Regions from separate parts of the Lysinibacillus sp. FSL K6-1151 genome, predicted to be linked through region 2. Evidence: riboswitches for the same ligand, from Rfam matches in the RefSeq annotation. Region 2 holds a riboswitch; the other holds the start of a gene.
What was found. Region 2 has a riboswitch for cobalamin ahead of MHI04_RS20575 (hypothetical protein). Riboswitches for the same ligand answer to the same signal wherever they lie in the genome.
Positions count from the first base shown of each region.

Region 1 (8,198 bases), 1.6 Mb from region 2:
GCTCATTTTCAATAGATTCTACTGTATAGGTTAATACTTTATACGTAGAAAGTAGGTATTTGTAATGAGCGGAAAATTAGCATTTGTATTATCCATGATTATTTTTGGAGCAGTTGGTGTTTTTGCCAAGTATATTCCGTTAACTTCAAGTGAAATTGCTTTTTGGATGAGTTTAATAGGTGCTTGTTTTTTAGTAGTGATTTTTATTTATAAAAAGGGGAATTTTTCGAAATTAGAGATTATAAAAAATAAGTGGAAATTAATACTTTCTAGTATCGCCTTGTGTGGGAACTGGATTTTTTTATTTCAGGCTTATAAAGCAACAACGATTGCCAATGCTGCATTGAGTTATTATTTTGCACCAGTACTCGTTATCTGCTTATCTCCAATTATTTTAAAAGAGAAGCTAGTTGGCAGAAAAATAATGTATGTCTGTGTGGCTCTTATCGGACTATATTTGATTGTCCAAAGTCAAGGCACTGGGGACAGTGAGCATTTTATAGGCATTGTCTACGGTCTTATCGCGGCATGCTTTTACACAGCGCTAACATTGACAAATAAATTTATATGCGGCTTAAAGGAACCAGAAAATACAATGATTCAACTTTCTTTAGCAGCATTTTTCCTTAGCTTCTATCTACTTGGAACTACAGGATTTCAGGTCATGAAAATCAGTTTTGAGTCAGTCCTATTCTTAATTACATTAGGCATTGTCCATGCAGGGGTTGGATTTTTATTGTTCTTTTTAGGCATGTCACAGTTAAAAGGACAAAGTATAGCCATTCTTAGCTATATTGATCCACTGACATCATTAGTAATTTCCACGATGATTATAGGTGAAAAAATGACGCTTCTACAAATAATAGGAGCGGTCCTATTATTAGGCTCAACATTGCTAAGCGAAATAGAAAAAGAATAGGTAACCGAAGAAATGGTACAAGGCGAGTATTCTAATATTGACAGAAAAAATACGCTGTCGTAGATTATAAATAGTTTAATAAAAGCATTAGGTGCCCAATAGGGAGAATAGGGAATAAAGTGAAAAACTTTAGCGGACCCGCCACTGTATAAGGGAGTGTCATCGTAAATGCCACTAGCGAATCGCTGGGAAGGCACGATGATATGTTGAGCTTGAGCCAGGAGACCTGCCTACTTGCTTCGGAAGTATATAGATGATGGAAAAGTCTGTAGTTTATTTGTCATGACAATAAACTACAGACTTTTTATTTTGTCTTCATGTAGAACGAGAGGAGAAACAATAATGCAATTATTACAAGACACGATTCAAAATATCCAAGAGGCTGATATGAATAGTATGGACCAAGCTAGAAAGCGAATTGATGCGCTTTGTAAGCCCCCAGGTAGCTTGGGGAAACTAGAATCACTTGCCGTACAGCTTTCAGGCATAACAGGACAATTATATCCAATGGTCGATAAAAAAGTGATGATTGTCTGTGCAGCAGATCATGGCGTTTGTGAGGAAGGCATAACAACGAATCCACAAGATGTTACGGTCTTTCAAACATTAAATTTTCCTAAGGGAGGTACAGGCGTTTGTGCGATTGCGGGCATTACCAATGCAAAGGTAGTAACAGTAGATGTTGGGGTAAAAGAAGATATTCCGCTTGATGCAGGTGTTATCATTCATAAAATTAAACATGGCACAGATAACATGGCACAGGGCCCTGCTATGTCAAGAGAAGAGGCTATTCAATCCATTGAAGTGGGGATTCATGTGGCAACAGATGAAATCACAAAAGGAGCCAACCTACTTGGAACAGGTGAAATGGGCATTGGTAATACAACGCCGAGCACTGCCATATTAGCTGCTTTGACTGGCTATGACCCTATTGAAATAACAGGGTTTGGCGCAGGAGTTGGTCAAGGAGGGATTGCTCATAAAGCAGCAGTAATTGAAAAAGCAATTACTCTCAACAACCCCAATCCTAACGATATCATTGATGTTCTAGCTAAAGTTGGAGGGCTAGAGATAGGGGCTATGGCTGGTATCATGCTGGCTGCCGCAAGTCACCGAAAACCTGTTATTATTGATGGTTTTATTTCGACTATTGCTGCGCTTATTGCTTATCAAATTGAACCGAAAGTAAAAGACTTTATCATACCTTCCCATGCTTCAGAGGAACCAGGGGCTAAAATTGCCGCATCATTACTTGGTGTAGAGCCAATGCTGCATATGAACATGCGATTAGGCGAAGGCTCTGGTGCTGCTCTAGCCTTTCCTCTTTTAGATGCCGCTTGTTCTATGATGAAAAATATGGTGACATTAGAAGAAGCCATGAATCTTTTGGCTAAATAGTTACTGAATAACAAATAAGCGCAAATAGTTAATGAACTCTTTGCGCTTATTCATTTTTTTATCAATTACAGTATCTATGCCCGATTCAACTTACGCAAAGGCAAACGCCACTTCATCATATAGGAAAGAATGCGTAATGCTGTAATCACTGCAAATAATACATAAAGGAAAATGTCTCCAGTCAAAACTTCAAATCCGATAACAAGCCCTGCGAGAGCAGCCCAAACACCATAGACTTCATCACGGAGAACTAGCGGCTTCCGTCTAGCTAATAAATCTCGCACAATACCACCACCTGAACCTGTTAAAACAGCAGCTACAACGACTGCGCTAATTGGCATATCTAGCTTCACTGCATAGAGTGCACCTTGAATAGCGAATGCGGATAAGCCAATGGCATCTGTGAAGTTGCCCCAACGATGCCAATGCTGAATCAGATGATGCGGGAAGATAAAAAATATCGTAATCGCAGCTAGTGCAATTTGAAACATCATATCCTGTCCCCATAAGGTTGTGACAGGCAGTCCGATGAGTAAATTTCGAATAGCTCCTCCACCAAAAGCAGTGACAATACCGAGTATATATACACCGAATAAATCGTATTCTTCTTCCATGGCAATGATTGCCCCAGAAATAGCAAAGGCAATTGTTCCAATAATACTAAAAACCTCCCAAGCCATCCCTTTCACCCCTTCTATCAATAAATGAACTTCTTTTTTAAAAGTTAAAAGACTTTTTTTGACGTAACAGAATCTATGAATTTAATAGCCAAAATCAGTCATTACATACGCTTCTTGAAGTAAGTCCGCACATTAGCTTAGCGTAAAATTCGCTTAGAAACAATAGGCAAGTTTTGCAGGGGTTCATACAAATTGATAAGATGTTATTGAAATAAAGAAAAACATTCGTCAAAAGCGTTGATATACCAGTAGTTATTTAGGGAATTCTAGAATGAGTGAAGTCAATTTAGAGAGTCGATAGATCTTACTGATTGAAATGCGGGACAATTGTGAAATGGAGAAGAAAAGAATGACGTTTACATCTAATTTATCAGCACAAACGCTATCCTTAGCGTCAAAAATAGAGGAGCAAGTTCGACCCTATCATGCAAAGGTAGAAGAAATGGCGTTTTATAATCAACAGAAGGTGCTAGCAGCATTTCGCAAGCATCAAGTAAGTGACTATCATTTACATCCATCCAATGGCTATGGCTATGACGATGAGGGACGCGATAATTTAGAGCGTGTTTATGCGGAAGTTTTTGGGGCGGAGGCTGCCATTGTACGACCACAAATTATTTCAGGAACACATGCAATCACGCTTAGTCTATTCGGTGTCCTTCGTCCTGGTGATGAGCTGCTTTATATTTCTGGTCAGCCATATGACACATTGCAATCCATTGTCGATGGTGGTAACAAAGATACCGGTTCACTGAAAGATTATAAAATAGGCTATCGACATGTGGATTTAGTGGAAAATAAAGCAATTGATTGGGTAGGTGTAGAAGCAGCCATTACTACGCAAACAAAAATGATTGCCATTCAACGTTCGAAAGGCTATGCGACACGTCCATCCTTTACGATTGCAGAAATTGCTGATATGTGCGCAAAGGTGCGCAAATTAGCCCCACATGCCGTTATTTTTGTAGATAACTGCTATGGTGAGTTCGTAGAGGCGAAGGAACCAACAGAGGTTGGTGCTGATTTAATGGCAGGCTCACTCATTAAAAACCCTGGTGGAGGATTGGCGAAAATTGGTGGCTATATTGCTGGCCGTGCAGATTTAGTAGAGAAATGTGCGTATCGTATGACATCTCCAGGTATTGGGGCAGAGGCAGGGGCAACATTAAATACATTAGGAGATTTTTATCAAGGATTTTTCCTAGCCCCACATGTCGTATCACAAGCCTTAAAAGGTGCGATCTTTACAGCAGCTATGCTGGAGGAAATCGGAATGAGCACTTCTCCAAGCTATGATGCAAATCGTACGGATTTAATCCAATCCGTTTCCTTCCAAACTGCACAGCAGATGATTGCCTTCTGTCGTGAAATACAAGCCAATTCTCCAATAAATGCCCATTATGCTCCAGAACCAGCTTATATGCCTGGTTATGAAGATGATGTCATTATGGCTGCGGGAACATTTATTCAAGGCTCCAGCATTGAGCTGACAGCAGATGGTCCAATCCGTCCACCATATACAGCCTTTATCCAGGGTGGACTAACATATGAACATGTTAAATTTGCTATTTGTAGTGCTGTTCAAGCCATTCAAAAAAAGTAATATGAAAATAAATAAACCTTAAATTTGAATAGTTTTTTACAATTTTCTATCGGATTGAAAAAAATAACGCCTTACATGTTAGGAAACCTCACATGGTTGGTTGACAGTGAAAAAATTTCGTTATATGATAAGCGGGTATTGGAGGAGGACTTAAATGAGTCGTGAAATTAGACGAACTATGCCGTTATTATCAATGAGTATTGTGATGCAATTAACTGAACTCTCGGCACGACAAATTCGTTATTATGAAGAACACCATTTAATTGAGCCGCACCGAACAGAAGGCAATCGTCGAATGTTTTCATTAAATGACGTCGACACATTGCTTGAAATTAAAGACTACTTAGAGCAGGGTATGAATATGGCGAAGATTAAAAAATTATTTGCTAAAAAGAAAGATCCTGTTGCTACAGATGAACAAGATTTAAGTGATTCAGAATTACGCCAAATCATGCGCGAAGAAATGCGTCAAGCTCAGCGCATGCAAAAATCATCCATCCGACGAGGGGATTTATCTCGATTCTATTAATAAATAGGGTAGGGTAAACATAAAAGCTAGACAAATTATAGGAGTGTGGAAAACTGTGGGTAAATACACAAAAGAGGACATTAAACGTCTCATCGAAGAAAAAAACGTAAGCTTTATTCGTTTACAATTTACAGATATTCTTGGCACAATCAAAAATGTTGAGATTCCTGTAAGTCAATTAGACAAAGCATTAGAAAACAAAATGATGTTTGATGGCTCATCTATTGAAGGTTTCGTTCGAATCGAAGAATCTGATATGTATTTATATCCTGATCTTGATACTTTCGTAGTATTCCCTTGGACTTCTGAAAAAGGGAAAGTGGCACGTCTCATTTGTGACGTATACACTGCGAAAGGCGAACCATTTGCTGGTGACCCACGTAACAACCTAAAACGTATTCTTAAAAAAATGGAAGATATGGGCTTCTCAAGCTTCAATTTAGGGCCTGAGCCAGAATTCTTCTTATTCAAATTAGATGCAAAAGGCGAACCAACGTTAGAAGTAAATGACCATGGTGGTTACTTCGACTTAGCTCCAACAGATCTTGGTGAAAACTGCCGCCGTGATATCGTATTAGAGCTAGAAGAAATGGGCTTTGAAATTGAAGCATCTCACCATGAAGTAGCTCCAGGACAACACGAAATTGACTTTAAATATGCCGATGCTGTTACAGCTTGTGATAACATTCAAACTTTCAAATTAGTTGTTAAAACAATTGCACGTAAACATGGCTTGCACGCTACATTTATGCCAAAACCATTATTTGGTGAAGCAGGCTCTGGTATGCACTTTAACGTGTCACTATTTAAAGGTAAAGAAAATGCATTCTATGATGAAGCTACAGAATTAGGTCTTTCTGAAACAGCTATGCAATTCATGGCGGGTGTTCTTGCACATGTACAAGGTTTCACAGCTGTAACAAATCCAACAGTAAACTCTTATAAACGTCTAGTACCTGGTTATGAAGCACCATGTTATGTAGCATGGTCTGCGCAAAACCGTTCACCACTAATTCGTATCCCATCAGCACGTGGACTTTCAACTCGTGTAGAAGTACGTTCTGTGGACCCTTCAGCAAACCCATATTTAGCAATGGCTGTTATTTTAGAGGCAGGTCTTGAAGGTATTCGTCAAAACTTAACGCCACCAGCAGCTATTAATCGCAATATCTATGTGATGTCGGAAGAAGAGCGTCAAGCTAATGGTATTGAAAACTTACCAGCAGCACTTGATGATGCTTTAACATTACTTGCTAAAGATAAAGTAGCGCAAGCAGCTTTAGGTGAGCATATTTACGCAAACTTTAAAGAAGCAAAAGAAATCGAGTTCGATATGTACCGTACAACCGTTCATCAATGGGAACGCGATCAATATTTAAAAATGTACTAAGAATTAATAAAAATAAAAAAACGAGTGCCTCTTCACTTGGAAGGTACTCGTTTTTTTGTCTATAGTTCCAGAACATGATAGGGCAGCATGGCACCCCATCGTTATTGTTAACGGCCCATATGTTTACGATGGTGTGGCATATGACAAGGGTTAGGTGGCATACCGCACATTGTATGTGTTTCACAGCATTCATTAACAACAGACTCTGTGCATGGGAAATAGTATTGATGATCAATCATATGTTTATTTACTGTTGTGACATGTGCTGGTTGTACATGTGGAACAACCGTATGGATATAATTTGTGCGAACATATTGCTCTGGTGGTAAAAATTGTGGTGGATCAAATTGCGTTGGCATTGTTTGTGGCGGACAGCAGTGTGGACCTTTTGCCGGATGGCGTCTTCGTTGAAACATGTTATTACCTCCTGTTTTGATAAGTTGTAGTTCATTATTAAGATATGAGATATACGTCGATAGGGTCTATTTATTTGCCTATTATTGAATAGGTAAATCTAACAAGTCGCTGAAATGGTAGAAAATCTATAGCTGGTTAGATACATATTGGGTGAAAGAAGCAGCTACTGAAAGCCTCTCCCAACATCAAAATGACATTGCTTAGAGCTATTGTTTTAAATAAATGCCATGAATTTTAGTCAATTATCTATTACACCTCAGCATCATTGCGACGAAATTTTCATAATAAATACAAAAATCCTACACCTTCTAAACTATATGGGAGGGAGCTGTAGGCTAATCAAGATAAAAAATTATTAAAAAAGTATGTTTTTTGAAAAAAAAGATATTGTCAATAAAACGGTCGTACAGTATACTCTTTAATTGATAATGAATATCATTATTGATTATATTTTAGGAGGAAATGTATGTCGAAATTATCACTACGCAATAAAAATGTTTCTATTCTTTTTGCGCTATTCTTAACATTCTCACTTTTATTGGTGGGATGTGGAGATAAAGCATCGAACGGTAGTAGTTCACAAGAAAATGACAAAGCAGAAGAAAGTAACACAGAAGAATCTTCTAGCCGTGAGATTACACATGCTATGGGCACTACCACAATTGAAGGTACACCTACAAAAATCGTTACGCTATACCAAGGGGCTACAGATGTAGCAGTAGCGATGGGCATTAAACCAGTGGGGGCAGTAGAATCTTGGGCTGAAGCACCTTTTTATAATTATTTGAAAAAAGATTTAGATGGCGTTGCGATTGTTGGACAAGAAACGCAACCTAATCTTGAAGAAATTGCAAAACTTAAACCAGATTTAATCATTGCATCGAAAGTGCGTCATGAGGAAATTTATGATCAGTTATCACAAATTGCACCGACAGTTGCTCATGAAACGGTTTTTGATTTCAAGGGAACAGCTGAAATGATGGGTCAAGCAATGGATCAGGAAGAAAAGGTGAAAGAGTTACTAGGAGATTGGGATACACGAGTTGCTGATTTCCAAACAAAAATTCAAGAGAAGCTTGGCGATAAATGGCCATTCCATGTTTCTGTTGTTAACTTCAGAGCAGACCATGCACGTATTTATGTAACAGGATATGCAGGTTCTATATTGTCAGAGCTTGGCTTCCAAGGTCCTAAAAATTTAACAGATGACTCATTGGAAATCGTGAAGCTAACGGATAAAGAAAGTATTACACAAATGAATG
Region 1 is NZ_CP152040.1:1,218,051-1,226,248, forward strand. Features, by position in the region: gene MHI04_RS05700 (DMT family transporter) at 65-919, shown strand; cobalamin riboswitch at 992-1,168, shown strand; gene cobT (nicotinate-nucleotide--dimethylbenzimidazole phosphoribosyltransferase) at 1,262-2,317, shown strand; gene MHI04_RS05710 (trimeric intracellular cation channel family protein) at 2,392-2,997, opposite strand; gene MHI04_RS05715 (methionine gamma-lyase family protein) at 3,347-4,600, shown strand; gene MHI04_RS05720 (MerR family transcriptional regulator) at 4,755-5,129, shown strand; gene glnA (type I glutamate--ammonia ligase) at 5,185-6,519, shown strand; gene MHI04_RS05730 (CotD family spore coat protein) at 6,627-6,935, opposite strand; gene MHI04_RS05735 (iron-siderophore ABC transporter substrate-binding protein) at 7,403-8,198, shown strand, end outside.
Region 1: it holds a riboswitch for cobalamin, as region 2 does, so the genes downstream of both, cobT (nicotinate-nucleotide--dimethylbenzimidazole phosphoribosyltransferase) here and MHI04_RS20575 (hypothetical protein) in region 2, are expected to answer to the same signal.

Region 2 (8,198 bases):
CTTTATTTGGTTTTTGAGTTATTTGATCCAAGCGGTATTACGGCTGGAGATCGTCGTAACGGTCAAAAGTCCTTGCTATTGCGTCTGCGAAGCTATTGGCGACAGCAGAAACGTTTGCGACAGGTGTTAAAAATTGCTGTTACAAACGGTGTTGTGCAAACAATTAAATATGCAAGGCAGCGGGAAAATGAAAAAGAGCTTGCGATTGCACTACGAGCAACTTTAGAGCAGTGTGGTGGGATTTTTATTAAATTTGGACAGGTCCTCTCTACACGTAAAGAATTATTTTCACCTATTTTTATTGATGAGTTAGAAAGATTGCAACATAGTGTGAAGCCTTTACCAGCAGAGCAAGTTACACAAATTTTAGAGGGTTCACTTCCACAACCTATGGATGAAATCTTTAGTCATTTTCAAATGGAGCCCATTGCAGCAGCGTCAATTGGCCAAGTGCATAAGGCACGACTCAAAAATTATGAAGAGGTTGTCGTCAAGCTATTGCGCCCAGAAGTAAAAGGGGTTATGCGTGATGATCTTGAAATTTTAGAGGAATTTGCTAATTGGCTTTCAACAAAATCGACTTGGGCAGAGTCATTAGGCTTTCGGGAGTTAGCGGGTGGGTTTGCCGATGGACTACGTGAGGAAATTCATTTAGATATTGAAGTGCGTAACACATTACAGGTAAAGAATGCGCTAGCCAAAAGTGATTATAAGGTGCGAATTCCTAAAATTTATACAGCGTATAGTAATGAGAATATCATTGTGATGGAATATATTCGTGGACAAAGTGTGGCGGATGGGGCATCAGAATTCAAACGTTTATCTATTGATCGTAGGCACTTTGCCAAAACGGTATTATATTCTTTCTTTGAGCAAATGCTATTCTCAGGTATTTTTCATGCAGACCCACATCCAGGTAATATTCATATCGATGAATCGGATGGCACACCCGTTTTGCTCGATTTTGGAGCCGTTGGACGATTAGGAGCTACACAGCAAGAAGGCTTAAAGCTATTTTTGATGGGCATTCAGCTTAATGATTCAAGCGTGTTATATGATGGCCTAACATTATTAGTGGAAAATGCTGATCATGCAGAACGCGCAAGAATGGAGCAGGCCATCGATCAAATTTTATTAAAAATCTCCTATGTTGATCGCATACCAACTGAAGAATTGATCCATGCGCTCTTTACAGTGGTAAGAGATTTTGGACTTGCATTTTATCCTGCTGTAGGATTGGCTCTCCGGTCCTTGGTGACGCTAGATGGCACATTACGGGTCATTGATCAACGTTTCGATATATTTACAGAGGCAAAGGATTTTTCTGCTACATATATGCGTGCGTCTTTCCTAAAGCCATTTAAAGAACCGATGGCAACAAAAGAGCGACTGCAGGAGGAACTATCCATGCTGATTCCCACTTTGCGAAAAATGCCAAGAAGGGTAGATCAACTCATTCAACGGGTTGAAAGTGGGAAAATCATTTTACATCATGATATATTCTCGGATGAACATAATGCACGTTTTATCACACATCTGTTTTCTCGATTTGTTCTGCTTCTAGTAGGGATAACATTTGGCATTATATCTGTCGCTCTTTTAGCCATCTCACAATTTATTCATGATTCGTATGCGGTATATTTAAACACAGCCGCTTATTTAGGTTTATTTTTATGTGCAATTTTGTTAGTGAGATTATCTATACAAGCACTGAGATCGATGAAGCAGTAGGTAGGGATTGATTCCCTACCTTTTTCATTGAAATATTTGAATAAAATATTACAAAAACATTACAAAGTGATGTGTAGGTCTAATGTCGAATCAGCTAATAGTAGCGATAGGCAGAATAAAGTGGCGTTTTGTAGAATAAAGTAGCTTTCTTGCAAATATTACAGAAATATTTCGAGTTTTACTAATGTATTAAATAGACATGAAATAGTATAAAAGTTATGCTGAAAATGCTAAACTTTAAAAGGCTAAAATAAATATAAGAACATTTGATTAAAATAGAATCGTTCAAGTGATTACATAGAATATCTAGAGCGAAATTGACAGATGAAGGGGAATGAAAATCAGTGGGTAAGCGCAATAAATGGCGTAAGTCGATGGTGCTAGCATTAGCACTAGCTGGCGGCTTATTATTTAATACAATTCAACCAACAGAAGTACATGCCGAAGAAACTTCTCAACAAATGATTGAGAAAAAGGCTGAAATTGATGCACAAGTTAAAAAATTACAAGAAGAATTAACAAAGTTACAACAAGAGATCGACGCAAAGGTGAAAATATTTAAACAGGTACAAGCTGATATTAAAGAAGTGGATGCTAGTATTGTTGAAACACAAAAACGTATCGAGCAACGTTCTAAAATTTTAAGTGAGCGTATGGCTGCATACCAAGCACAAGATAATACTGTAGGCGTTTATTTAAATGTCGTTCTTGAAGCAAAAAGCTTTGCCGATTTAATGGATCGTGTCGTAGCGGTCAAAACATTAATGGATGCTGACCAAGAATTGGTAGATCAACAGGAAGCAGATAAAGCAAGCTTAGAGCAACAAAAAGCTACATTAGATGAAAAACAAAAAGAGCTTCAAAAGCAATTCCAAGAGCTTCAACAAAAGGAAAGCGAAATGGAAGTGAAAAAGGCTGAAAATGAAGCGAAATCACTTGCATTAAAAGCTCAAATTGCAACGAAACAAGAAGAAGAACGTTTAGAGGCAGAGCGTAAAGCAGCTGAAGAAGAAGCAGCCCGTTTACGTGCGCTACAAGCAGCAACTCCAGTTGTACAAGCAACTCAAAATAATGATGGCGGCGTGCCACAAAAAATTGTTATGGGCTCAGGAGCTGGTACGGCTTCTTCAGGAGATGCTATTTCAACAGCTAAACAATTCCTAGGACGTCCATATGTCTGGGGTGGTAGTAACCCATCGACAGGCTTTGACTGTTCAGGTCTTGTACAGTGGTCATACAAACAAGCAGGTGTTTCTTTACCACGTACAGCATCACAGCAGTATTTAGCAACTCAACGTATCTCAGCAAGTGAAGCGCGTGTTGGAGACTTAGTATTCTTCAGCTATGGTTCTGGTGTAGCTCACGTAGGTATTTACTTAGGGAACAACACAATGATCGATGCTCAAAACAATGGTATCGTAATTGAATCACTTGATTGGTGGAATCAATACTTAGTAGGCTTTGGTCGTATTCAATAAGCCTCTATATTTAATAGACGATTGACATGATGAAAAGGTCATCTTTGTAGAGAAAAAATATACAAAGATGACCTTTTTTATTTTGCTTTAGTGTTCATCTACCTCCTTTGTCGAGGAGAGATGAACACTTATTTTGCATTTCTAGTGGTTTAAGAGGAGCATTAAAGGTAAGCTCGAAGCGTAATGACTGTGCATTAAATTTTAAAATTTAGCTTAATGACACCTGTCTCTTTTAAGGCAATAAAGAAAATGATAACAAATGGGCCAACGAGTAAACCGATGATACCAAATAACTGTAGACCAATGAACATGGCAATTAATGTTGGCAAAGTGGATAAGCCAATGTGGTCGCCCATTAGTTTAGGCTCGACGACACGACGAATAATAAGTAAAATAGCAGCTAGGATGAATAATTTTACAGCAATAGCTGTGTTTCCCATTAATAGATGGTATAGTCCCCATGGGGCTAATATAATAATGGACCCTAGGAAAGGAACGATATCTATTAACCAAATAATAATGGTCATCGTAACTGCATATTTCGGTTGGATTAATAGTAATCCAATAAGTGTGACGCCACCTATGATAAAGCTTACAAATAAGTGTGCCTTCATATAACCGAATGTTGCATCTTTTAAACGATTTAAGATGATTTTTATTTTCTTTGCTGTGTTAGGCTTTAAATATTTATAAGTGATTTCCTTTAATTTGGGCAAATCAAGCATAAATAGGAATAAAGCAATCATATAAACGAGAAGACTGATAAATAGGCTTGGAATCTCTGAAAAGAATGCTGAAACTTTGTTATAATTAAAGAAGCTTAAAAAGGATTCTTCAACTTTCTTTATGAAATCCATAGTGGTTTTTTGAAGCGAAGCACTTACTTCAGGTGGAAAGTCCTCTGTGTATTTAGAAATATTTTCTTGCATATGAAGCCACATATCTGATAGCTTGGAAATATAATAGGGAGCTTGCTTTGACAATATAATTATTTGCGACATAATTTGTGTAATGGATATATAGCAAATAATAGAGATAACAATAACACTCACTATGTATATAAAAGCAACTACAATTTTCCTTGACATTTTCCATCGCCTTTTAAAGAACATAACAATGGGTTCTAAGAAAAATGCACTGACACCAGCAAGTATTATAGGCATGGATACAGGGATTACAAAATAGGCAGCTACAAGTAGAGAAAGAATCACAATCAATCGGAAAATCATTTTCCTAGCATTAAATTTATTCATAAACTCACCTTCTTTGAGAAAAAAATTAAGTTAAGTGTACCATAAATCAAATTTTATTACGTTCTGAAACAATAAAGGTAGGGATAAATTATGGAGAAAGAGATTTTGCAACTTTTTAATAATCTAACAGAGCATGACCGCGATATTGAATCTTACGAGGAACTAATAAAAATTCTGCAGGAACCCGTAGATTGGACATATGCAGTCTGGGAACAGCTTGTACAAGCACTTACATACAAAGATGGTCATGCACGTGCACGTGCTGCACAAATTTTATGCGCCTTAGCCGCAAAAAGTGACCCAGAAGAAAGGGTATTGGAGGATTTTTTAAAAATTTGGGCTGTGACTTATGATGAACGATCCGTTACAGCTCGAAATGCATTACAAGCTATTTGGAAAATTGGGCTAGCAGGTCAAGTACAAAGTGACTTAGTGGTGTCTTATTTAGCAAAGAGATTTCAAACTTGTTTAGATGAGAAGCATCCGACTCACATTCGCCATGATATTATTGTATCTTTTAAAAAGCTATATGACGAGACAAGTGACATAAAGTTATTAGACATTGCCCATCGTTTAATTAATGAAGAGCAGGACGTTAAATCTAAACAGAAGTATAAGTCAGCCATCCGTTCAACGTAACGAGATGGTGTTTTTTGTGCAAATTATTTGGTAAATTATTGAATAGTCAACAATAAATGAAAAAACAAAAGGGGTTAAGACATGAGCATTTATAATTATTTAGTACGAAAACCTAATGGTGAAATTTTATCCATGGAAACATATCGTGGAAAAACGATGCTAATTGTCAATACGGCGAATCAATGCCGATTTACATATCAATTTGATGACTTACAAAAAATGTATGATAAATATGGGAAAGATAATTTTGTCGTTCTAGGATTTCCTTGCGATCAATTTGGTCATCAAAATCCTGAAGATGGCGAGGAGACTACGCATCTTTGTAAAGTGAATTATGGCGTTACCTTCCCAATTTTTGAGCTTGTACAAGTAAATGGAGAGACTACCCACCCATTATTCAATTATTTAAAACATGAAGTGGATTTTCGAGAGTTTGGCAAGGCGAGCATGCAGGAAAAAATGCTTGCTGAGGCAATTGTTCAACTTGCCCCAAACTTTTTAGATGGTCGTAATATTCGCTGGAACTTTACAAAGTTTTTAGTAGATGCTAACGGCAAGACCGTTGCACGCTTTGAACCAACAGATTCACAACTTGATATTGAACAGGCAATTGAAACTATACTATAAAACAGTTTTGTTTATCTTATTCTTTAGAAATGGTGACGATCCATTCAAAGCACAGCTATTTTTTCCTATTAATATATGATAAACTGCTTTACAAGTGAATTATTCTTGCAGAATAAAGGTGCTAACAAGCATAATCGGGAATTCGGTGAAAAACCGAAGCTGTTTCCGCAACTGTAAGTACAGCTAGTATAAAGGTTTACCACTGTCTTAACAGAGATGGGAAGGTACTTTATCACACATTCGTTTTTTATGTAATGAACTGTACAAGCCAGGAGACCGACCTTTGTTTGAACGTATAAAAACTTCTCGGAAGCTAGGAGGATATACGGCAAATACATAGGCTATGTCATGTTAATTTGGCCATTATTATGTTATTTTCGTCGTTCCTTTGCGTAAAGGAGCGGCGTTTTTTTATGCAAGAATTTTCATAATGAAAAGTGGGGGGAACGCAAGTGAAAAAAGATGCACGTTATTCTTGTTATCCATTTATGCGTGAAAAAGCTTCGACGGTTGATTTTGAGATTCGAACAGACAGTCTGACTACGCATTTGGGAGTTGCTTTAGCTGCAGTTAAGAAAGAGGATGTACAAGCTGTTGTAGAAGATTTAATGGTTATTTTACCTATGGCCTACCATGTCAATGGCTCGGTTCGTGGAAAACTAGCTGTAACAGAAGAGGATCTTGCTTGGTTAAGTGAGCGCTATGATTTTTATGTTCGTCATGTGAAGGAAGAGATACAAAACTTTGTTTTACCTCAAGGTACGGAGGCTGCTGCTGCTCTACATCTTTGCCGTAGTGAAGCCAAAAAATCATATCGTACATTACACAAAGTATCGGAAGAACGAGAGGTTCCAGCTATTCTTTTTGATTATTTAGGCCTATTAGCCAATGTCTGCTTCGTTATGGCTGTCTTTATGAATCAACAAGCAGGGATAGCTGAAATATCATTTATTAGTAAATCATATCCGATGAAAAAGAAAAAGGAGAATAATAATGAAGAAATTATTTAATGTTCAATGGCTAACAGTACTCTTCCTTGCAATGATTTTAGCAGGTTGTGGTACTTCAGTAGATACTAAAAATAAAGACGCTTCACAGGATACACAACAAACAGAGCAAACAAACTACAAAGTGACAGATGATCGCGGTGTAGAAATAGAGTTTAAAGAAGTACCAAAAACAGTTGTATCATTGCAACCAAGTAATACAGAAATTTTATTTGCTCTAGGTGTTGGTGATAAAATCGTAGGAGCAACTGAGTATGATACTTACCCAGAGGAAGCACAGAAAATTGAACGGGTTTCTGATTCTGTGAATTTTAACAGTGAACGAATCATAGCGTTGAAGCCAGATGTTGTTATAGCTTATACGATTGGTGATAAGGAAGCAATGAAACCACTTGAAGATGCTGGAATCAAAGTGTTTGTTATTCAATCAGCAGCTACATTCGATGATGTTTATGGTGACATCGAACAGATCGCAGCTGTAATGGGTGTTGCAGATAAAGGAAATGAAGTAAACGAAGAGATTAAAGCGAAATTAGCTGACGTTAAAGCAAAGGTGAAGGAAGTAAAAGCACCGAAAAATGTTTATTTAGAAATTAGTCCTAAGCCCGATATTTATACAGCAGGCTCTGGTACTTTCCAGCAAGAAATACTAGATGCAGCCAATGTTAAGAATGTTTTTTCTGACTTGAGCAGCTGGGCACAAGTTTCTGAGGAAGATGTCATAGTGAAAAACCCAGATGTTATTTTAACGACAGTAAACTACACAGAGGATCCAATAGGTGAAATACTTGCACGTGATGGATGGAATACAGTGACAGCAGTTCAAAATAAAGCAGTACAGACTCTTGATACAGATATCTCTAATCGACCTGGCCCACGTATTGGGGAAGCCGTAGAACTAGTAGCAAAGGCTGTCTATCCAGAGTTATTTAAATAAGAAACCATTCAAGGCTAGCTGTATACTGACAGCTAGCCATTTTTATGTGGGTTGTTATTTCCTAGTGTGAAAATTGGAATTAATTGAGTTAGTTCTATAAAATAAAAGTAAGAGTGCTCGATAATTTTAGGAGGTGTAGTAATTGGAACAGTTAGAGACAAAGATAATTCCATTTGAGGCAGTTTATAATTTTCGAGATATGGGGGGATATAGGACAAGGGATGGGCGCATTGTCAAGAACGGTTTATTTTACCGCTCAGCGGCTCTTGGGAAAATGACGTTGGCGGATAAAGAGCTATTTGAAACATTAGGGATTAAAACCATTTTTGATTATCGTGATAATAATGAGGCACACCATAATCCTAACCCTATGTTCTCACACGCTCAATATATTCAAATACCAGCGAAGGGCAATCATACATTTGAAATGCCTACAAATGCTGGTGGTAGAGATTTTTATAAAGCAGTAAGCCCCGAAATGTTCCGAGATTTTTATGCACAGATGCCGTTTAATAATCCTTCTTTT
Region 2 is NZ_CP152040.1:4,259,142-4,267,339, reverse strand. Features, by position in the region: gene MHI04_RS20600 (AarF/UbiB family protein) at 1-1,731, shown strand, start outside; gene MHI04_RS20595 (C40 family peptidase) at 2,076-3,209, shown strand; gene ytvI (sporulation integral membrane protein YtvI) at 3,404-4,462, opposite strand; gene MHI04_RS20585 (hypothetical protein) at 4,553-5,101, shown strand; gene MHI04_RS20580 (glutathione peroxidase) at 5,183-5,728, shown strand; cobalamin riboswitch at 5,828-6,028, shown strand; gene MHI04_RS20575 (hypothetical protein) at 6,181-6,738, shown strand; gene MHI04_RS20570 (ABC transporter substrate-binding protein) at 6,722-7,672, shown strand; gene MHI04_RS20565 (tyrosine-protein phosphatase) at 7,815-8,198, shown strand, end outside.